Regions from separate parts of the Sporomusa rhizae genome, predicted to be linked through region 1. Evidence: riboswitches for the same ligand, from Rfam matches in the RefSeq annotation. Region 1 holds a riboswitch; the other holds the start of a gene.
What was found. Region 1 has a riboswitch for FMN ahead of ribD (bifunctional diaminohydroxyphosphoribosylaminopyrimidine deaminase/5-amino-6-(5-phosphoribosylamino)uracil reductase RibD). Riboswitches for the same ligand answer to the same signal wherever they lie in the genome.

Region 1 (11,937 bases):
GATGGCAAATGTTTGTGAGATTTGCGGTAAAGGTGAGCGTTCAGGCTTCAATGTCAGCCATTCCAACCTTAAAACCAAGCGCACCTGGAAACCTAACATACAAAGAGTTAAGGCTTTAGTTAAAGGTGACGTTAAACGTGTTAATGTGTGTACCCGTTGCCTGCGTTCTGGTAAAATTCAGCGTGCAGTCTAATAACATACGTTAATGAAAGGGCTTGATATCAAGTCCTTTTTTATTTTTTTCCTTGAAAAGTATATAAAATTCACCCACAACATTTTCTATTTTGCCACTGACTTCGGAAGCAGTTGCTAGATAAAGCCAAAAAACCAGCACAGTACTGTGCTGGTTTTTTGGCTTTATCTAGCCTGTGGTGCAGCTAGCTTTTCTAAAATATTCTTCAACTCTTGGGCGTTAAAATGATATTTTTCGCTACAAAAATGACAGCAGACCTCGGCTTGTCCTTCTGCAACCATTTCCTTGATCTCTTCTTTTCCGAGACTAATTAGCATGTTTTCAACTCGTTCGCGAGAGCATTTGCAGTTAAAATGAAGATTTATCGAGTCATACACTGTTGTTGGCAGTCCCGAAAATACAGTTTCCAGAATTCCTCTTGCATCTAAACCTTTATGTACCATTTGAGAGACAGGCTGCATTTGGCTTAAATTGGTTTCAATTTTACTTATGACATCTTCTTCTGCTCCCGGCAAAGCCTGAATAAGAAATCCTCCTGCAGCAGAAACTGTTGTGTCAGGATTAATAAGGACTCCGAGAGCCACACTGGATGGCGTCTGTTCAGACATAGTAAGGTATTGGGTAAAGTCTTCGGCTATTTCGCCTGATATCAGTTCAGAGCTGCCTGTGAAAGGCTGTTTCAGACCAACAAACCTTGTAACATGTATATGTCCCTTACCTACTGCCTGGCCAATAGCCCATTTGCCATTGTTAAGCGGTAAGTCAACAAATGGGTTTTTGACATAGCCGCGGACAGAACCATCAGGGTAAGCATCGGCTACAATTTCTCCCAGCGGCCCATCCCCGGAAATTCTAATAGTTAAGCTTTCTGCGGTCTTTAAATTCGCAGCCATTAATAATGCACCAGTCATTGTGCGGCCAAGCGCAGCGGCGGCTAACGGAAAACAGTCATGGCGCTTGCGGGCTTCTTCCGTTAGATCGGTAGTAATAGCGGCAAAGCCGCGAACTCCGGGCGCTGTTGCCCGAATAAGATGATCATACATTAACGGTAACCTCCGGTATTAGACCAAGGATTCGGAAATCATCACTTGGCCTGTTGCTATATCTAGTATTTCGACTTTGTTCTCATTTATCCAGGCAATGGTGCCCCGACCGTCAGGACGCTTCGTCATTCCCGGGGAGCCAGGATTTAAAAAGAATATATTTTCAATTTTCTCCAATGTGGCTACATGAGTATGACCGGTAATAAAGATATCAGCTTTTAGGCGTTTAGCCATCTCCTGCTTAGTTTCGTCAGTCAAGTTGTGGCCATGGGTTACAGCAATTCGTAATCCATTAAGCATTAAGTATGTGTAAGGCGATTGAATTGGTAGGTTTAATACCATTCCATCAACTTCTGCATCACAGTTACCACAGGCAGTAATTATAGGAACCGGACAACTATTCAAGACATCGGCTAATTGTTTAGGGTTGTACTCAGCAGGAATGGTGTTGCGTGGTCCGTGATACAAAACGTCGCCGGCATGGATAATTAGCTCTGTATCTACAAAGTAGCGATCAAAAACTGTTTGCCATGTTTTCAAACAACCGTGTGTATCGCTGATTATGCCTACTTTCATAGTACCTCCCAATTATAGACCTTTAATAAGGTTTGCCATCTCAATAGCTGAAACGGCAGCATCAAAGCCCTTATTACCAGCTTTGGTACCTGCCCGTTCAATGGCTTGTTCTATAGTGTCAGTAGTAAGAACGCCAAAAATGGTGGGCACTCCGCTTTCCAAACCGACATGGGCTACTCCTTTAGATACTTCAGCGCAAACATAATCATAATGGCTGGTACTGCCTCTGATTACTGTACCCAGGCAGATTACAGCATCATATTTTTTGCTCATAGCCATTTTTTTCGCTATAAGCGGAATTTCAAATGCTCCCGGAACCCAAGCAATTTCTACATTTTCCATAGAGGCGCCGTGGCGCTTTAACGCATCCAAAGCACCTTCGAGCAGTTTTGTGTTAATAAATTCATTGAATCTTGCCGTTATGATACCGATTTTTAATCCTTCTGCTACTAAATTTCCTTCCAGTATTTTAACATTGTTCATTATTTTTGAACCTCCTCATATTGTTTTAATAAATGACCAAGCTTGGATTTCTTGGCTGATAAATATCTGTTGTTAAATTTATTAGCGAGTATTTCTAAAGGAACCCTTTCAGTAATGGTTAAACCATAACCCTCAAGGGCTACTCGTTTACGTGGATTATTGGTGAGCAGCCGAATACTGGTTAATCCTAAATCGGCTAAGATTTGGGCGCCAATTCCATAATCCCTTAGGTCCGGAGCGAAGCCCAGTAGTTCGTTAGCTTCTACAGTGTCTTTTCCTGTGTCTTGTAATGCGTATGCCCGTATTTTATTAGCAAGACCAATACCCCTGCCTTCTTGCCGCATATAAAGCAGAACGCCGCTGCCTTCTTTTTCAATGCGTTTTAAGGCATGACCCAGTTGATCACCGCAGTCACAGCGCAGCGAACCAAAAACGTCACCGGTTAAGCACTCAGAATGTACCCGAACTAGTACATTTGTTTTGTTTGCTACATCACCCTTAACTAGAGCTACGTGACACTGATTATCAAGCTGGCTTTCATAGGCAACCAGTTTAAAATCGCCATATTTAGTGGGCAGATTAGTTTCGGCAGCTTTGGTTATGAACCGTTCATGTTTCTTACGATACTTAATGAGATCGGCGATAGTAATTATTTTAAGGTCATGTTTTTTAATGAACTCCATAAGCTCAGGTGTGCGGGCCATTGTGCCGTCTTCGTTCATAATTTCGCAGATAACTCCCGCAGGGTAAAGACCAGCTAAGCTAGCCATATCGACCGCAGCTTCCGTATGGCCTGCTCGTCTTAATACGCCGCCTTCAGCGTACCGTAAGGGAAAGATATGACCTGGGCGTCTGAGATCACTGGGAATTGTTTTACGGTCAAGCACGGCCTGAACAGTCAGGGCGCGTTCATGGGCAGAAATACCGGTTGTTGTTGTTTTAGCGTCAATGGATACGGTAAAAGCTGTTGAGTGATTGTCTGTATTTTCAGTTACCATTTGGCCTATTTCAAGTTCATCTAATCTACTGCCGATAATTGGCATGCAGATTAAACCACGTCCATATGTTGCCATAAAATTAATAGCTTCTGGTGTTACTTTTTCAGCGGCCATCAGCAGGTCGCCTTCATTTTCACGATCCTCATCATCGATTACTACAATAATCTTACCACTTTTATAATCTTCAATAGCCTCTTCAATAGTATTGAATTTCATGTAAAATTCCTCCATTCTTTTTTGAATTTTATCGTGTAAACCCGTGCTGTTCAAGAAACCCAAGTGTTATTTTTTCAGCGGGTTTAGCTTGGTGCTGTAAGCCCAAAAGTTTTTCTACATATTTACCGATGATATCTGCTTCTAAATTCACTGTTTCACCGGTTGCCTTAAGTCCAACAGTGGTCATAGCCGTAGTATGCGGAATAAGTGATACCGTAAACCAGTTAGTTCCGAATTCAACGACAGTAAGGCTTGTACCGTCAATAGCAATGGAACCTTTTTGTATGATATACCGCATGACTTCCGGACCGGCTCCAATTCGGACAATAACAGCGTTATCATTTTGTTCCTTGGATAAGATAGTACCTATGCCATCAATATGGCCGCTTACAATATGACCACCCAGTCTGTCGCCGACCCGTAATGTACGTTCCAAATTTACGGTGTCGCCTGGTTTGAGACCAGATAGAGCAGTCCTGTCTACTGTTTCGGGCATAACATCAGCAGTAAACCAATCACGACTAAAATCAACTACTGTCAGGCAGGTACCGTTTACGGCAATACTATCGCCAAGCTGAGTATCCTCCAAAACTTTTTTACCGTAAACAGTAAGGCGGACTGATTTTGCTCCTTTTGCAATAGCTTTAACTTTCCCCAATTCTTCCACAAGTCCTGTAAACATCTCTACCCTCCCGTCCAGCAATATAGCCAGTAATTAATACGTCAGCGTCAATAGAATGTGTTGTGATATCTTCAAGCAAAATGGCTTGATCGGCGGTTGTTGCTCCTGTGCCGCCAATTGGGCTTGGTGCTGTTTTGCCCCCAATTATTTTTGGGGCTATGAGCCAATATACTTTATCGATTAAATTTGCATCTAATAAGGAGGCATTTATGGCTGCTCCGCCTTCAACAAACACACTGGTAATACGTTTTTCTCCCAGTAACTTGAACAATTGGCGCAAGTCAACCCCGGAAGGAGTCTTTTCAAGCAGTAATACTTCTGCACCCCGGCTTCGTAATGCTTCTACTCGTTCGGCAGGTGCTGCGCAACTAGCTGCAATGATAGTTGGCGCGCGCCCGTCTGTTATTACCTTAGCTGTCAGTGGTGTTCTGGCCATGCTATCCACAATAATCCGCGTGGGATTATTACCGCCATGCGGCAAACGAGTGGTTAACTCAGGATCATCAGCTAATACTGTACCAATCCCTACTAAAATACCATCGTAAGTGTCTCTAAGCTTATGAACAAATTGGCGGGCTGGTGAGCCAGTGATCCATTTGGAATGGCCAGTATAGGCAGCAATTTTACCATCGAGGGACATCGCAGTTTTAAGCACACCAAATGGCATTCCTGTAGATATCCATTTTATAAATACTTCATTTAGTTTGGCTGCTTCTGCTGCAAGTAGACCTGTTACCACTTCAATGCCGGCTTCTTTAAGCCGGGTTAAGCCATTTCCGGCTACTAATGGATTTGGATCAGTCATGGCTACGACTACTTTTTTTACTCCAGCAGCAATTAAGGCATCGGCACAAGGGCCGGTACGGCCGTGATGGGAACATGGTTCAAGTGTTACGTAGACGGTAGCATCTTTTGCTAAATCACCGGCTTGGGCTAAAGCATGAATTTCCGCATGGGGTGTACCTGCTTTACGATGCCAGCCTTGTCCCACAATACGACCGTTTTTTACAATAACCGCGCCGACCAGTGGATTGGGGCTGGTACGACCCGAGGCGTACTGTGCAATTGTTAGCGCTTGGCGCATATAATATTCGTCCATAGAAATCCCCCAGTTGATGATAGGAAAAATAAAAAACTGTTGATTTGCTTTTGGGGCAATCAACAGTTAATAGGCTTTTAACTTAAAGTAACGCCAGTTATGGCAGTATTACGCCTTTTACCATCCAGACTATACTGTCGGCTTCGGAATTTAACCGAATCAGCCGTATAACGGCTCGCGGGCTTTACCGCCGGTCAGGAATTAAAAGATTGCTCTTTTTCACCATGCCCCAAAGGCTTACTATGTAATTTTTATCCATAATCCACTATCTGCTATCTATGTTACCATTAAGCGGCAAATTAATCAATACCTCTAATACTCTTAATTGCCTGTTTTATATCAGGTGCACCATACACTGCTGAACCGGCAACTAAAATATTAGCACCTGCGGCAATCACCTGCTGGGCAGTAGCGGCGTTTATTCCGCCATCAACTTCAATATCAACGGTTAGCTTACGTTCATCAATCATAGTTTTAAGTCTTGCAATTTTATTTATGGCATTAGGGATAAATTTTTGGCCGCCAAATCCCGGATTTACGCTCATAATAAGAATCATATCAACATCTGAAAGCACTTCTTCGATTACTGCCAGCGGTGTAGAAGGATTAAGCGATATCCCTGCTCTCTTACCACATTCTTTGATATTTTGAATCAAACGGTGCATATGTGGTGCGGTTTCAGCGTGAATGGTGATAATATCAGCGCCGGCTTTAACAAAGGGTACAATCAAATCCTGAGGATTAGTAACCATCAAATGTACATCAAATGGCAGGTTTGTTATTTTGCGAATGGCAGCAACAACCGGCGGGCCGAATGTTAGGTTTGGAACAAAATGCCCGTCCATAACGTCAATATGAACTAAGTCTGCGCCAGCCTCATCTATTTTGATTATTTCATCGGCTAGATGGGAAAAATCAGCAGATAAAATGGAAGGTGCAATTTTGATAGTATTCATTTAGTACCCTTTCTTATTCTCTTTAATTTCGGTCAATATTTCAAGATAAGATTGATATCTGTCAGGATGAATGCGGCCGTCACTAGCCGCTTGTTTAACAGCGCATTGTGGCTCTTTATAATGAAGGCAGGTATTGAATTTACAATCCGGCGCTACTTTGGCTATCTCGGGAAAGTAGTCCATTAAGTGAGCTTGTTCTATGTCAGTAAATTCGGTGAAACTAAACCCCGGAGTATCTACGACAAAACCGCCGCCTGCCAGCGGCAAAAGTTCGGCAAACCGGGTGGTGTGTTTACCACGGCCGATTTTATGACTAACTTCGCCAGTTGTAAGTTCAAGGCCTGGTTGGATGGTGTTAAGTAGAGTTGATTTTCCTGCTCCTGACGGACCGGCAAAGACGGAGATTTTACCATAGAGCAATTCTCGCAATTCATCGATTCCTATACCAGTTTTGGCCGCTGTGGTAAGTACTTTATAGCCTATTTGCTTGTAGCGGTCGACCAGGTTTGGTAATGAATCAATGTCGGTTAAATCCACTTTATTGATACAAATAATTATATCCAGTTCCGAAAACTCAGCAATTACCAAAAATCTATCTACTAGAGATGGATTAATGTCGGGATTGACAGCAGCAAATGTTAAAACAACTTGATTAACATTTGCTACCATCGGACGCTTTAGCATACTGCGGCGCGGCAATATTTCTTCGATGATGCCCTTATCTGGGCCGGTTAAGGTGTAGCTAATTTCATCGCCGACGATCAGGGAAAACCGCTCTTTTTTAAACCGGCCACGTAGTTTGCAGGTTACAATTTTGTTACCTGACTGTATATAGTAGTAACTGTTATAGGCTTTTACTACAATACCGTTCAGCACATAAGGGCCTCCTAAATTGTTTGTTCTTGAAGTAACTTATCGTTAATATAAACTTGAACGCGTATTTGGCCAATACCTTCCACTGTCTTTTCTACGCGTTCACCCGGTTTATGGGTGCCTTCGTATACAACGCGACGGCCATTAGCGTCAGTTACTACTATTTGCAAAGTCTGACGTGACGGCCCCTCTGGAACTGTTACCTGAACAGAAGCCCGCTTTACCGCTCCTGGGGCACCCTTTGCAACAGAAAAATCAATGGTAGTTCCTTCGGTTACTTCAGTAGCAGGCGGTGGGTTCTGACTAACAATAGTTCCAGCAGGATATTTATCATTAGCAACTTCTGTTACTTTTCCTTGCTTAAGCTTCAGGCTTTCCAACTGGGAAACAACGGTGGTCAGGAGTGAACCCTGAAAATCAGGTAAAACTAATTTTTTTGGACTTGCTCCTTTACTGATTACAATATCAATCGCTGTTCCTTTGGTTATTTGAGCCGGTGGCCGAGGATTTTGATTAATAACCGTATCTGGTGGCGAGTCTTCGGTAAACTGCTCGTCAACACGTCCTAATTTAAGTCCAGCATTTTTGATTTGCAATTCGGCATCTCGCCGGTTAAGTCCCCGTAAGTCTGGAACAACTGTTATTTCGCCGCCTTTGCTGACAATAATATTTATTGTTCTTTGCTCCTTAACTGTTGTTCCTGCTTCGGGCTGCTGTGAAATAACAGATCCTATCGGAACTTTATCGTTGAAAGCTTCTGAGACTGAAACCCTAAGATTTTTACTAATAAGTATGTTCCGAGCTGTATCTACCTGCTTACCTACTACGTCAGGTACAACAACTTCATTAAGACTCCAAAACTTCCCAAATCCTAAAAAGGCAGCTAATGCAGAGCCAAGCAGTAAAACTAACAGCATGCCGCCAAGCCAGGACTTAGAGATTTTTGGTTTATTTGTTTGCGGGTTATTTGTCCGCGGTGTCAGCTTAGGGCTATCTTGTTCTAGTGATGGTGTAATTGGCGGTAATATCTGGGTAGGAAAATCGTTCCTGGACAATCTGCGGGTATGGTCGTCCCTTAAGTAATTTTGAGCCATTTTAAAATCGGTAATCATTTCGCTAATATCATCAAACCGTGCTGCCGGGTCCTTATGCATGGCTTTACCTATAATGGCCTCAATCAGTGGCGGGATCTCGGGATTTAACTCCCTTGGCGGCTTAGGTTCCTCTTGTAAATGCTTAAGAGCAATGCTAATTGGCGATTCTCCCGTAAATGGTACTTGTCCTGTAAGCATTTCATAGAGAACGACACCAAGTGAATATATATCTGATTTCGCACCAACAGCGGTTCCTTTGGCTTGCTCTGGAGAAAAATAATGTACTGATCCAATAATTGTACCGGAGTTAGTCATAGTGGAAGAAGTAACGGCTCTGGCTATGCCAAAGTCGGTTACCTTGATTCGTCCTGAACGTGTTACTAGGATGTTATGAGGCTTGATATCACAGTGTATCAAATTATTTTGATGTGCATGTTCAAGAGCTTCGGCTATTTCAATAGCAATGCGAACTGCAGTTTCTACGGGGAGCGGCGCTTCACGTTCAATTTTATCTTTAAGTGTTTCGCCTGATATATATTCCATAATGATATAGTAGGCTTGCTCATCAAGACCAACATCGTAAATATTAACAATGTTAGGGTGAGATAATTTAGCGGCTGCCTGAGCTTCACGCCGGAAGCGGCTGACAAATTCTTCGTCATCAGTGAACTGCGAACGGAGCACTTTTACGGCTACGGAACGGTCTAAGAGTTTATCATGAGCGCGGTATACATCGGCCATTCCACCGCCGCCAATTCGTTCTAAAATTGTATAACGATCATCAAGTGTGCGATTAAGCATTTATTCACCCCCTTAACGTAATGCCTGTACAAATATTTGCCGGGCTATCGGTGCGGCTACCCTTCCGCCCGAACCAGCATTTTCAACAATTACGGCAATCGCAATTTGTGGATTTTCAGCTGGCGCATAGCCAATAAACCATGCGTGCGGTGCACCGTGCGGATTTTCAGCAGTGCCGGTTTTACCAGCAATTTGCACACCTCTTACTGCTGCGGCAGTACCCGTTCCTTCGTTTACTACACTAACCATCATACTGCCAACCTGTTCTGCAAGTGTAATACTTACCGGTGAAAGCCATTTTTCTGGAGAGGTTTCATTAATTATTTCTCCGTCAGGTGCCGTAATTCTTTGTACTAAATAAGGTTTCATTATGGTTCCCTTGTTAGCAAAAGTTGATGCCAACATGGCCATTCTAAGCGGCGTGACTAAGAGACTCCCCTGCCCTATACCAATCTGAGCTAAATCACCGTCACTAAGTCTGGAGAATTCAGGAAGTTTTGGAGCGCTTTCCGGAATATCACTGTTGATTGGGTTTGTAAATCCATAGCGTTCAAATTGTTTGGCCATTCTAGAACGCCCCAAATCGAGCGCTAATTGACCGAAGGTGACGTTACAGGAGACGGCAAGAGCTTGTTTAAGATCGATTTTGCCATGGGCTGTATTGTTGGCTTCTGGCAGAGTATAATCAGGAGCAATTTTCAAAGCTCCGGTACAGGTAAACTGGCGATTACTGGTGGCCACCTGTTCAGCTAATGCTGCTTCGGCAGTCAGTACTTTAATTATAGAGCCAGGCGGATACAAACCTTGAGATGCTCTGTTAAGTAATGGACTACTGCCGGACTGCGAAATTTCGCCCCAATTATTTTCTAAATTATTTGGATCAAAACTAGGGCGGCTAACCATCGCTATGATTGCACCGGTTTTTGGATTTATAGCTACAATGGCGCCACGGTTAGAGCCTAAAGCTTGATAGGCGGCTTGTTGAGTACGGGAATCGATGGTAAGCATAATAGTATTGCCTGTACCACCTTGAAATAATTGCCCAATTGCCCCTAATCGTTTTTCAGGGTTTGTTTGACCAGACAAATATCCGTCATAAGCACTTTCAATGCCTGCCTTGCCATATTTAGTGCTGTCATATCCAACAACATGGGCAAAGAGTACATCATATGGGTATTCGCGCTTGTACTCTTTTGTGGTTGCAAGTGTGCTTTGTGCCAGTACTTTACCATGAATGTCCGTTATTTTGCCGCGTTCAACTCTTTTGGAAGCTTCAACTGTGCGGCGGTTAAGAGGATTATAGGCAAGCGTATTACTTTCTATAACCTGGAGGTATGTTACATAGGCTATGAGCATCACAAGCAGGCTTAAGGAAAACAGAGCCGTTTTGCGGATACTCTTGCGAAGTGCCTTATGGTGAAAGTCATTTTTATTCATGGGGTGTCGTCGCCTCCGATACGGCAAATAACATTCCCAGCAGGATAAAACTTGAAACCATAGAACTGCCACCATAACTAATAAGTGGTAGTGTTATGCCGGTCAAGGGCAAAAATTTGGTGACACCGCCAATAATAATAAATACTTGCAGTGCGGTAAGTATACCTAAGCCACCTGCCAGTAACATAGTAAACATCGTTGAGGAAATCAGCGCCGTGCGAAAAGCACGGTATACAACGAGTATATAGGCAATGATTACTGCAACGCTGCCAGCTAGCCCAAGTTCCTCTCCGATAGCGGAAAAAATAAAATCAGTATGTACTTCGGGTATAATAGTTGGATATCCGAAAGTAAGTCCACTGCCAAGGATTCCACCTGATCCAAAAGCAAACAACGATTGAACAATCTGATATGCTCGCCCGGTAGGGTCAGTCCAAGGGTTCAACCAAATGTCAATTCGGACTTGAACATGGGGAAATAACAGATAACAAAGTGCAGAGCCTGCAAAGAATAGAATAAGTGCCAAAATAACATAACTTAGACGGCCACTCGCCATATAAGACATGGCGACTATAGTTCCAAAGTATATCAAAGCGGAACCCAAATCTCGCTGAACTATAAGTATAGCCATAGTTAGTCCCCATAAAGCCAGTAAAGGAGCAATAAAACGAGGATGTGGCAAAGTTAAAGGACCGTAATGTTTAGTTGCATAGGTTAGAAGTTGCCGCCGTTCACTCAAATAGGCAGCTAAAAAGATAATGATTAACAGTTTAGCAAATTCGGAAGGCTGAAATCGTATGGGGCCGAAAACTACCCAGTTTTTATTGCCGCCGATATCAACCCCAAACAAAATAGTGATTAGCAAAAGAGAAATGCCAGCTATACCACAGAGGTATTTATATTTGGCAACAGTTTCAGGCCTTCGAAAAATGGCGACTGTAAACATGAAGGCAATAAGCCCTAACGACATCCATATCGTTTGCGCGATAAATAAATCTGGACGCAGCCTTACAATAAGTGTTAACCCGATAGCCGCTAAAAATACGGCTAAAGGTAATAGTAGCGGATCTGCGGTAGCGGCGAATTTACGGCTAATTTGCGAAGTAATGAAAAACAAAGCAATTAAGCCAAAAAGCATGCCGAAGTGTTGATAGGTAAACTGATGGTTGGAAAGTGTAACAGCAAGGTAACCATTAATTAAAACGAGCCCGCCTATTAACAATAGCCCAAACTCAGTGATTTTTTTATGTCTCATGGATTAATCCCTATATTGGGCTAAAATACATGTAATATTATCGTAGCCGCCGGCCGCTTTTGCCTGTTCAATAAGGGTATTTACAATTGTCTGTGGTTTATCATGTTGCAAATAAATATTTAAAATAGTATCTTCGCTAAGCATATTTGTCAACCCATCTGTGCATAATAGCAAACTATCTCCGGGTTTCCATAAAAATCGTCCAGAATCTACACAAATCGTTTCGTTGGT
Region 2 (11,937 bases), 2.9 Mb from region 1:
CTTCCGATGCAGCCTTAGAAAATGGGTTAGCTGTTATACGAACTTACTTGGAAGAACGGGATGTTAGTGTACACGTAATTGATGAGCAACGAGTTTCCCGGGTAGAGGAAGGGGTTCCGAAATGGTGCACATGGCTCCTTCGTAAGCTAGTTAAACTACAGCTAAATAAATTTAGCGCTTGCTTTAAACCTTTTGCAGCATTTGCCCTATTGCTAGCTTGGCCAATTCAATCTCTAGCTCTTTACTTCCGCAAACACTATATGGACAAGCTAATCGATAACATTGCTACCTTAGTACAAACTGATCAAATTCCGTTTGTAGGAATAAAAGTTTGGGGCGGAGCTCCTTATACCTGGAGCGTAAAACTAGCCCAAAGGATTAGAGAGGCTAATCCCGAAACTATTGTTATTGCCGGCGGCCCCCACGTTAAGGTTTATGGGGAATATGTATTAGCGCACAATGAGTTTGATCTGGCCATAATGGGCCCTGGCGAAGAGATCCTGGAGGACCTTTTAATTAAAAGGAGGTCAACACCCGGCAAAACTGTTTATCTCGAACTGCTCAGACAGGAAATAGACTCCTTTCCTTTGATTAGAACAGGACACTACCACGAACAAGGCGACTATATGTTTCATTCGTTTACCATCCCAAACTATCGGGCTATCGACATGACTGATAAGGTATGGTTTCACACCCTAATAGACGGATTGGGATGCACTTGGAACAAATGCACCTTCTGCTCGCATACAAGACAGAATACACACTACACACCCCGGCCAATAGAAGAAATAAAAGAAGAAATTTTAGCAATGACTGGTCGTGGTATCGCCTTCTTCCGGTTTAGCAGCTCCGAGACACCATTAGGTCACGGGCGGGCAATTGCTAAAATGATCTTAGATAATAATATAAAAATGAACTATTCTATCTTTGCCCGCCCCGCCCAAGCTTCAGAATACATGTATGAAAGCTATCGCCTGATGATTCGTTCGGGGCTAAGAGCAATATTCTTAGGTGGAGAAACAGGTCATGATGAAATCAACGATAAAATAATGAACAAAGGGGTCCAGCGAAAAGATATTATCGACACAATTCAATGCGTAAAACTGGCAGCAGCAGCCGAAGGAGCCTCCTGCCAGATAGTATTGGCTATGATCTACCCCTGCCCTGTCATTCCCGGAGTAACCTTAGAAGATGTTTTTACTCAAAATGTTAGCCTTATTAAAGAGGCTAATCCCGACGCCGTTATCATAAACCCGCCCGGTGTATTCCCCGGAACAGGCTGGTTTGACGAAAAAGAGAAACTAGGTTTTAAGCTTGGCGAAAACTTTGTTAACGAGCTAATGAACTACGAGTATTCTATTTATAAGCCGGTGGAATTTTGGAAGAAGATGGACTATACTTTAAATGACTTAGACATGCCAAAAATACTAAAAGAAATCGGCAGACTTAACCGCGCTGTTGTAGACATGGGCATTCCCATCAACATTTCGGATGACTATCTAATGATGAGTCAGGCAATCGGTTACAGTTCAAAGGCCAATTTATTTGAATTCAAGCAAACCTCGTTCGTTGATATTATCAGTGGAACCTGCAATTACATCAAAGAAATTACAAAAAAGATGAACGAGCGTAGCCGTATACTGGCAGGTTCGAATCCTAATAACCGCAACAATCGTGCACAACCCGTTAGTAAAGAGTAACCTGCGTTAAATGCAAACGTAAAAAGTCAGGACTTGCCGTTCCGGCAGGTCCTGACTTCTTCTTTCGTTAGAAACTATATTTCACAATAGAAAATCCGCAGACAACGTCTGCGGATTGTCAATCCTTTGTTATTATTTTTCCTGCCGGTACTTGATGATATCTTCAACAGTAACTACAGGCATCGCGTTTTTCCTGGCAAAATCAACAATCTCCGGCAGTCTAGCCATAGTGCCGTCAATATTCGTAAGTTCGCATAATACGCCATACGGTTTTAGTCCGGCCAACCGCATTAAGTCTACATTAGCTTCTGTATGCCCCGGCCGTTCCAAAACACCACCGGCTCTCGCCCGAAGCGGAAACACATGGCCCGGACGGCTAAGATGTGCGGGACTCGCATTATCGGCAATAGCAGCTTTTACGGTGGCTACCCGGTCGGCAGCCGAAACACCTGTCGTTACTCCGCAAGCAGCTTCAATAGAGACAGTAAAGGCAGTCTGAAACTGGCTGGTATTGTGTTCTACCATCATGGGCAGACCTAATGCCTGCACCTTTTCTTCCGGTAAGCAAAGACATACAATACCACTTCCCTCACGGATGAGTATAGCCATTTGTTCTTGGGTTAAAGAATCGGCAGCAAAAAAAATATCTCCTTCATTCTCCCGCTGTTCATCATCGGTAACCAGAACACCTTGGCCTTGGCGCAACGCAGCAAGTGCCCGTTCCACCCTTTCCTGATAAGTACCAAATGGAGTTAATAAATTCTGATTCAATTAAGTCGCCTCCTTAAAATGTGTCGACTTACTAGAATCAGGGCGTTTTGGGGACAGAAGCTAGAGAAAAGAAACAATACAACAGGAACAACCTGTCCTATCCTCTTCCGTCCGGACTATACCGTCGGCTCTGGCATCTCACCAGATCTGCTGACCTCCTTAGCAAAAGGAGCGCTCGCGGGCTTCCTAGCTTACACTAGGTTACCGCCGGTGGGGATTCACACCCCGCCCTGAGAATAAGTCTACTTATAGCATACTACTTTCCCTAATATTGTCAATACTACTTACTTACACAATTCCGGCCTTTTTTCTTAGCCCGGTACAACGCAGTGTCAGCAGCCTTGACTACCGCTTCCGGCTGACTATGTTTTTCGCTGCGTTCGGCTACGCCAATACTTATTGTCACAAAAAGCTTCTTGGCAGACTTCCGCTTAGCCTTACCCTTTTTCCCAAAATAAGCATACGGAGTTTTCTCTACTAACTCCCGTATCTTTTCCAGGTGGGGCATAGCCTCTTCTATACTGCTATGGGGAAACACGATCGTGAATTCTTCGCCGCCGTAACGGAATGCCTTTCCCCCACCTGTTACCTGCCGCAGCACAGAAGCCACCAGGCGCAGCACATCATCACCGACATCATGGCCATAGGTGTCATTAAACTTCTTAAAAAAGTCGATATCTACCATGGCAATAGCATACTCGCCTCTTAGCTTCATTAGATCTTCCTTAAGAGCCCGACGAGCGGGCACGCCCGTCAATTCGTCCAGATACGCCATGGCATAAGAATCCTGAATGACTGCAATGATGAGAATAACGCCGGCAACACCAAAGAAAACAGGCAGAGCCAACGATTCTGCTTTTAAATACAGCCCGACAGCAGAGGAAGCTAATACTACAATAAAGGCATTATTCAGGTAAGACTTCGCTTTCCATTGCTTTAGCGCGAACAGCAGAAAAACAATACTATAGGCAGCAATAGCCGATTGCGGCATTGCTGTGTCCATTGGCAGACTTTCGCCGGATACAGTTTTTTCAAAAAAACTCAGCAAGGTGTTATCATTTGTTATCGTTGCGATTGCGATATACATTAATTGAAAAGCAATAACGGCAAAGCGACCAAGGCCCCAGGCGGTAAAAATGCCTCGTTCTTTCAGTTGGGAAAAAATAAATATATTAATTGGCAGCAATGTGCTAATGACAGGAAAAACAGCTGTTGTTACGGCAGGCATCCCTGCAGCACTTGTGGCTAAACCACTAAGCCCACACTGCGAAAGCGCTAAAACAGTAACAACAAAAAAGACCCTGCCGCGATTAAACCACCAGCCGAGCAGCATGCCTACGCCATAAATGACATAAGACAATTCTGCCAGGTTCGGAGGCAGCATATAATCTCCCATAAGCTGAAAATAAGCAATACACACTATAGCTAATAGACAAAAAGGAATTGTTTTTAGAATTGGCATCATTTATTGATTATACTTCCAATATTTTTTAATTGAATCGATATGGTTCCGTCCGGGTTATTAACAAACTCGATAAACTCACTGCTTTCAAAGTAATCTACCGGAAAGGTAAGTTCTATCCCTGTGTCGGTTTTAATCTTGTGACTTTTACCCGCCTTGACGGCTAGAGATTTTTCCACCTTGACGGTTTCAGGAATTCCGGCATTCTTTACTTCATTAATAAATTCTTCCTGCATGAGCGGAGACGAACTGAAGACTTCTTTACCTAGTTCCACCGGGTCGAGATATTCGGATACTTCAATGTTGTCCATAATATAGTTTTTGGTTTTCGAGGCGGCTTCAACCGTGCTTTTCCCATGGTTTTCTGCCACCATCAGTGTAATCGAGTTGACTAAATCCAGTGTTTCCTTAGGAGAAATCAGCGAGCTGCATTCCAGGATACTATCTGCCAGCAGGTACGCATCCAGTCCGTTAACCGAGCGTTTCTTTTCAATAAACTTGATATCCAGCGTCTCGGCGTCGATAAAGGCGTATTCATCCAGTTTCTGCGAAGGGTTAGGCAGAATTGCATAATGATTGACAATATCATTTTTGAGCTTGTCATTTTCCTGCACTACTTGATGAATGAAGCCTACCTTATTACTGCATTTTAAAATCGCAATGCCGCGCGTGCCATCAATAGCAAAATCGCAAATTACAATATCGGTGGAATCTAATACGTCAGATTGGGCAATAGCCGTATACATCGCTTCGGCTACAGATACCGAAAAACTAATAAAATCAACATTACCGGTAAGATATTCCGAAACATGGCTTTTGAATTTGCTATCGGGATGAAAAGTACCTGTCTTAGAGTTCTGCGCCGTATAGGATTTTTCGATATGTTTGGTCAGAAAGGCCATAACACTGTTGCTCTCAATGTCAAGTTCTTGTTCGGAAAATACGGTTACACCAGAATGAAAATCAAGTATATGTAAGATTGCATTATTTATTGTTACTAGCATTGTTCATCGTCCTTTTTCAGTTTTTGAAGAATGAATCCGATTTTATTCCTGATTACATCTGAAAAGATTAGTCCCTTCAGCCAAGTCTATTTTATTGTATCACTCATTGTAAGAGCTGAGAAGTCACTATTCGTTCCAGCGACGCTTTAAACCACTCATCATCTTCACGCCTTCTTTTGCTGGGCCCTTTTGTTCTTCCCCCACCCCGGCGAAACTTAGCTTTTAACTCCCGCTCCTCCAACAAAAATTCAATGGAATCCTTACGATATTCTCTTCCCGACGGACTAAGGCAACAGGCGGATTTCCCCAGTACCATAGCTGCCAAGCCCCAATCCTGAGTAATAATGATATCCCCGGGTTCAGTTAAATTGATAACTTTTATATCGGCTTCCTGTGAAGCGCTGCCTACTACTACATGGTGGTCTGACACAATATTGTGGTTAAAACTGGCTACCGTCCAGACCGGAATCTTGTATTTGCCGCCAATAGACATACATATCTGTAAAACCGCCCGCGGACAGGCGTCAGCGTCGACTACTATTTTCATGATTACCCTTTCTTAAGTAACTATTTTATTCATTATCTTAGTTTACCAAAAATTCCTTGTTCAGGACATACTGTCTAGCTTTTTCTAAAGATAGAATAATTAGACGTGCCTTTTTTCGTTTTCTCACTATTCTGGTATAATCAAGTAAGCATTACTATCAAAAACCTTGGTTGTGAGGAACTAATTATGAAACCTATTGTTGGAATAACAAATGCCACAGGCATGGCGTATGCCGTACACCTTCTGGAAGAATTTAATAAACGCAACGCAAAAACCCGTCTGATTATGAGCCGCGATGCCGAATCTACCCTGCTGCGTGAAACCAATAAAACCCTGGCAGCTGTCAAACAGTTAGTTTCGCATTTTTATTTTGCCGATGAGCAAATGACGCCTGAAGTAATGGAAACTGCAGACTCAATGGTTATTGTCCCCTGCAGCGTAGAAGCTATCGCCGCAATGGTTCAGTCACCACCGCAAAACAGCCTGCAAAATGCAGCGGCATTTACATTAGAAAGCAAAAAGAAATTAATATTGGTAACCAGCGAACCTCGCCTGGGAATCAAGCAGCTTGAGGTTCTGTTACATATGGCACACAAAGGCGCTGTCATTATGCCATACATGCCTAGCTTTTATCATAGACCAGCTACTATTAATGATATAGTAGCCCATCATACTGGAAGAATCTTTGATTTGTTGGATATAGAACACAATATGGTTAAACGCTGGGGAACAAACGGCACTAACTAAACATTGAAATATTCTGAGTGATATACAAAAAGCCGCGATAAATTCGCGGCTTTTTTCAATGCTAATCCACCTGTTGTTCCTACGATTTACGACTCTATCTAATAAAATATCTCACAAGAGAAACACAGCTCTATTGGCCACTCTTTTTATCGAGAAAAGCCAGACACTCCCGCCCTGAGGATTCCCAGACCACTGCCGATGGCGTTTTATAACTTTTAAACCCCATGGCCTTGCAGCCATAGGGGAACGTTTTATCCCAAGTAATGTAGTAGTGCTGGCACCCTACACACCGGAGACGTGAAGGCAGCCCCCTTGTACCAGCTTCCGACATGACACCCTCCTCTATTACAGTTCATCAAGCTGATCTTCATTATATACTGCGATGTTATTCTCTTTAAGCAGCTCGACAAAAATACCATCGCCAGGTATGAGGTTGCCAGAAAAGGAACCATCGTAAATTTGCCCGCAGCCGCAGGTCGGCGATTTCGACTTAAGGATAACTTTATCCGCATTGACTAGTTTTACAATACTTAATGCAGTTTTTGCGCCATATTCATATTCAGCCGTAACATCCTCGCCGTCCCGTGAAACGATCCGTCCCGCTCTTCGTTCGCCACTAGGCCGGGGAATCGGTAAATTCCCCAAGAGTTCCGGACAAATAGGAATCGCCTGACCACGTTTTACCATCTCAACGATTGCAGGTACCGGAAATGCCTGACCATTATACCTGCACTCTACTCCTGCTAAACAAGCACTAACAACTATCATTAACTTTCCTCCGTTTCCCGCATGATACTAACGTCCGTTAATTTATAAGTTATAATACTTCTCTTATCTTGGCTCTTTTCCTCTCAAATCCAGTCCATTAAAACTGAAAAAGCTGAGATAAGGGTATTTTCCCCCTTTCCCAGCTTTTTTTGCTACTCCAACCTTAAACTGATATCAGCGGCCTTGACAGAATGTGTGAGCGCACCACTGGAAATAATGTCAACACCGGTTGCCGCTAACGCGGCTATTTTTTCTAAAGTTACATTACCTGATACTTCTACCAACGCCTGGCCAGCGATGACCTTTACGGCCTCTTTAATCATAGCAAGCTGCATATTATCCAGCATAATAACATCCACACCGGCATTCAGCGCTTCCTGTACCTGGGCCATTGTTTCAACTTCAGCCTCAATTTTAATAAACGGCGATATCCTGCTCTGAACTTTTTGTACTGCCGCCGAAATGCTGCCGGCTGCTTTACTATGATTATCCTTAATCATAACCATAGAGTCCAGACCGTAGCGGTGATTCTTACCGCCCCCCACCGTTACAGCATATTTCTCCAGCATTCGCAGACCGGGCGTAGTTTTGCGGGTGTCAACAATGATTGTTTCGTGCCTGCCGCAGGCTTCCACAAAACGGCTTGTCTGAGTTGCTATCCCCGTTAAGCGCTGCAAAAAATTTAGCGCAACCCTTTCGGCAGCTAATACTGCGCGTGTCGGTCCGTAAACATGAGCCAGCTTTTGCCCGGCTAGTACCTTGTTTCCGTCCGCAAAGTGAAAAACAACCTTTACCCTTTTGTCGAGAAGGGTAAAGGCACGCGAAAATACCTCCTGACCAGCCAAAACCATATCCCCTTTGGCTATAAGAAAACCATTGGCACGATGGCCTTCAGCAAAAATCGCCTCACTGGTAATATCGCCAGACCCAATATCCTCCAGTAACGCTTGACGCAGTAATTCATCCAAGGCTAGTTTATTCATTGCATAACAACCTTCCTTCCCCACTGCTGCAAAGTATGCTTTTGAAACTCCGTGCTTGTTTCCGGAAAATCCGTGCGATAATGCGTTCCCCGGCTTTCCTGGCGAAACAGCGCCGCTTCCACTACCAGCTTAGCCAACTGATATTCATTATAGGCACTGTAGGCATTAGTACTTGTTGTTTTAGTATCAGCCGCATCCACAGGTTCACTTAGCCAATCGGCCATGGCTGCCAAATCTTCCTGGCACCGTATGACTCCGGCAGCTTGATCCAGTTTGCTTCTCAGCAATTTTGCATCCGGATAACCTAACACGGTTTCAGTCCCATCGGAAGGAAGATGGCAGATTGATCTCGGCTTGGGAAAGTCTTGATTGATCGATAATGCAACTCTTCGTCCAAATACTACGCCTTCCAGCAGCGAGTTACTTGCCAGCCGGTTGGCACCATGCACTCCGGTTGCCGCCGCCTCGCCGCAAGCATATAAGCTGGCTATATTGGATCTACCCCACAGGTCTGTCTTAATTCCGCCAATCGTGTAATGCGCCGCCGGGGCAATGGGGATTATATCCTGCTCTAGAAAGTAGTTGTTATGAGCCAACTCGCTATATACTTGCCGGAACCGGTCTGCCAAGTACCCTTTGCCCAAATGCCGGATGTCCAGAAAAACTGGGCCGCACAAACGATTGACTTCACGCAAGACAGCTCTTGATACCTCATCCCGCGGAGCAAGCTCGCCTTGATAATGATAATTTTGCATAAACCGTTCGCGCGCAGCATTAAGCAATACCGCGCCTTCACCTCTGAGCGCTTCGGTTAATAAAAAGACGTTACCCGCTGAGGTCGCAAACGTGGTCGGGTGGAACTGAACAAATTCCATGTCGGCAAGCACGACACCGGCCCGGTAAGCGGCGGCAATGCCGTCCCCACAGGAGGAAACGGCATTCGTTGACCTGCCGAACAATCCGCTATAGCCACCGGTTGCCACAACCACAGCCGCTGCCGACAGGGTAAAAAGTCTTCTGTTTTGTTCAATCATACAGCCGCAGCAACTGTCTTGTGCCGTCAACAAATCAACAAGGAATGCGTTTTCGATCTGTTCAATATTGGGGTGCTTGACCACTTCACCGTACAATATTTCCGCAATATACTTACCGCTATAGTCGTAATAATGCACTACCCGGTTGCGGGAGTGACCGCCTTCCCTGGTTAGAACAAGGCCATCTTTGTTGTGGCAGAAACGGGCTCCCAACGACTCCAGAAAACGCAGTGCCACCGACCCTTCACTAACCAGTACCTGCACAGACTCTTCGTAGCAAATTCCCTGCCCCACCCGCAAAGTATCCTCCCGGTGCGCCTCTATACTGTCATCTTGGCCTACAGCCACAGCCATACCGCCTTGCGCTTTGTAGGTACTGCTATCACTAAGCTGGCCTTTGCTGATAAGCCCAACCCGCAATTTAGGGTCTAATGATAAGGCCGTTGCCATTCCGGCGACCCCGGCTCCAACAATTAGAACATCATATTGCTTGCCTGCCGCCTCTTGCAGCCGCCTCGGCTGACAGGCAATATATTCCCGTCCCGCCATCACGCCAACTCCAGCATCCGGCTGATAGACTGTCTGGCCTTATCAAAGAGCGCCTTATCATTCATGATCTCGTGGCAGTTATTAGCCAGCGCATTATATACACTCTGAATATTGGTCTTTTTCATATCAGGACACACCAAGCCCTCATGCAGCAAAATAAACTGCTTATGGGGCTGGCTGGCTTTTAGGGCAAACAGCACGCCGATTTCCGTACCGATAAGAAATACCTGCGCCGCTGAACTTTCGGCAGAATGGATAATCGCAGAGGTACTGCCGGCAAAGTCAGCTTGTCCCGTAACTTCCGGACAACATTCCGGATGGACTAGTAATTGTGCACCAGGATACCTTGCCCGCATTTTTTCAACATGGTCTGGAGTAACCTGTGCATGAGTAGGACAGCAGCCCTCCCCAAGAACAAATTCTTTTTCTGGCAGGCGTTTAGCAATATAGTCGCCTAAGTTCTTATCCGGCACGAAAATAAGCTTCTTATTAGGCAGCGAGCCTGCTATTTTAACGGCATTAGCTGATGTACAACAGACATCGCTTGCCGCTTTTACTTGTGCCGATGAGTTTATATAGCAGACAACCGCTGCATCGGCATGCTGCTGCTTAAGTCTTTCAATATCTTGCGCGGTGATGGTATCGGCCAGCGGACAGCCTGCAGCCACTTCCGGCAATAACACCGTCTTATCCGGCGAAAGAATTTTCGCCGTCTCGGCCATAAACCGAACACCGCAAAAAACAATAACCTCGGCAGCCACCTTAGCCGCAATTTTGCTTAAGTAAAAAGAATCCCCCACATAATCGGCGACAGCTTGTACTTCCTCAAGTTGATAATTATGTGCCAAAATAACCGCATTACGGTCTTTTTTCAACCTGTCTATTTCTCTTCTCCACTCAGTCAAAATCCCTTTCCCCCTTCTTTCTGTCAACATCGTACGTAAAATTCATTACACCCATTCTACTTACTGTCATGACAACTGTCAATACACATTATTATTGTCATTGGAGATCTCCCAATTTTTTTTGGTTAGGCCTCCTTCTTTAAAATAAAAAAATCCGTAGACAACTTGTCTACGGATAATTCTTTATAGAATACTCTATGAGTAAGACTCCACTGGTAACATATTGAACCATACCAGGAATTATTACAAAACTACTACAACCCCCGGATTTTCTATCGAATAAAATTGGTATAAGTCTTATTCTCAGGTAAAACAGGCTCAACCAGCGGTTTACCTGCAGCCAATACTTTCAGCAGCCAAGCCATATTTTTTCCTAGTATACGCATGATCTGATTGCCTTCTTCATCTTTTTCCGCTTCACCGGCAGCAAGGCCATGGGTAATATTCCAGTAATTCGATGTTGGCATAATCATTTCCGAATAGGTTATATAATGATTGAGTCCATCAAAGGTGGAAATTCCACCTGAACGTCTTAGCGCTGCCACAGTCGCGCCAACTTTATTACGCAGCATAGATTTATTAACAGAGGTAACGAAAAAAGCCCGGTCCAAGAAAGACTTCATTGTCCCGCCGATTCCGGCATAATGCACAGGTGCACCTAATAAAATGCCATCGTCTTCTTTCATCTTTTGAATCCAATCATTCACTTCGTCAGTAGTAACTACACACTTCTCATTCTGATTTCTAACACAACCCATACAGGCCATGCAGCCTCGAACGGCCTTATTGCCGACATGAATTATTTCAAATTCTATCCCTTGGTTTAATAACTCTTCCCCCACAGTTTTTAACGCGTAGTAGGTATTGCCGTCCTTGCGGGGACTTCCGTTAAAAGCTACAACTTTCATGTGTAATCCTCCTAAAATTCATTCCTTGCAAAAACCAAAAAAACTTCTAGCAACTACTATATAGTATGAATCCTATTCGAACAAGCATTCACTCATTTTTTAGTCACAAAACCCTTACCTCACATAGGACAACCATACTACTCCTAATAGGATTGTCAATAAGGTAAGAGGAAAACCCACTTTAAAATAGTCCCATGCTTTTACATCAATATGATCGCGTTTAGCAATTTCCACAACAATGAGATTTGCGATGGAGCCGGAAATAGTAAGATTCCCTGCCAAGGTTGAAAATAACGCAAGCGCCTTCCACCACTGTTCCGCATGCTCCAGTGGAATAAAGAACTTCATCAACAAAACTGCCGGTACATTACTTACAATATTGGATAAAATGAGCGTCACTGCCGCAAACAATCCCATATTATTAAAACCGGAAAGAGACATATGGCTGAACACATAAGTCATCAAGCCACTGCTTTCAACACCGGCAACAATGATAAAAAGACCAATAAAAATGATTAATAAGTTAAAATCCACGCTGGAATATACTTTGTTAGGCTTA

Region 2: it holds a riboswitch for FMN, as region 1 does, so the genes downstream of both, ribB (3,4-dihydroxy-2-butanone-4-phosphate synthase) here and ribD (bifunctional diaminohydroxyphosphoribosylaminopyrimidine deaminase/5-amino-6-(5-phosphoribosylamino)uracil reductase RibD) in region 1, are expected to answer to the same signal.

What each region holds. Positions count from the first base shown of each region.
Region 1 is NZ_CP156925.1:2,654,347-2,666,283, forward strand. Features, by position in the region: gene rpmB (50S ribosomal protein L28) at 2-193, shown strand; gene hslO (Hsp33 family molecular chaperone HslO) at 358-1,236, opposite strand; gene yfcE (phosphodiesterase) at 1,255-1,812, opposite strand; gene ribE (6,7-dimethyl-8-ribityllumazine synthase) at 1,825-2,295, opposite strand; gene SRRS_RS12370 (bifunctional 3,4-dihydroxy-2-butanone-4-phosphate synthase/GTP cyclohydrolase II) at 2,295-3,509, opposite strand; gene SRRS_RS12375 (riboflavin synthase) at 3,538-4,191, opposite strand; gene ribD (bifunctional diaminohydroxyphosphoribosylaminopyrimidine deaminase/5-amino-6-(5-phosphoribosylamino)uracil reductase RibD) at 4,154-5,290, opposite strand; FMN riboswitch at 5,399-5,531, opposite strand; gene rpe (ribulose-phosphate 3-epimerase) at 5,590-6,246, opposite strand; gene rsgA (ribosome small subunit-dependent GTPase A) at 6,247-7,122, opposite strand; gene pknB (Stk1 family PASTA domain-containing Ser/Thr kinase) at 7,134-9,014, opposite strand; gene SRRS_RS12400 (peptidoglycan D,D-transpeptidase FtsI family protein) at 9,027-10,451, opposite strand; gene SRRS_RS12405 (FtsW/RodA/SpoVE family cell cycle protein) at 10,444-11,706, opposite strand; gene SRRS_RS12410 (Stp1/IreP family PP2C-type Ser/Thr phosphatase) at 11,710-11,937, opposite strand, start outside.
Region 2 is NZ_CP156925.1:5,508,582-5,520,518, forward strand. Features, by position in the region: gene SRRS_RS25735 (radical SAM protein) at 1-1,700, shown strand, start outside; gene ribB (3,4-dihydroxy-2-butanone-4-phosphate synthase) at 1,833-2,471, opposite strand; FMN riboswitch at 2,567-2,713, opposite strand; gene SRRS_RS25745 (diguanylate cyclase) at 2,752-3,855, opposite strand; gene SRRS_RS25750 (nucleoid-associated protein) at 3,933-4,937, opposite strand; gene SRRS_RS25755 (DUF188 domain-containing protein) at 5,041-5,484, opposite strand; gene SRRS_RS25760 (UbiX family flavin prenyltransferase) at 5,671-6,231, shown strand; gene SRRS_RS25765 (uracil-DNA glycosylase) at 6,362-6,562, opposite strand; gene SRRS_RS25770 (DUF523 domain-containing protein) at 6,577-6,999, opposite strand; gene nadC (carboxylating nicotinate-nucleotide diphosphorylase) at 7,152-7,982, opposite strand; gene nadB (L-aspartate oxidase) at 7,979-9,565, opposite strand; gene nadA (quinolinate synthase NadA) at 9,565-10,470, opposite strand; gene SRRS_RS25790 (flavodoxin family protein) at 10,743-11,378, opposite strand; gene SRRS_RS25795 (SLC13 family permease) at 11,493-11,937, opposite strand, start outside.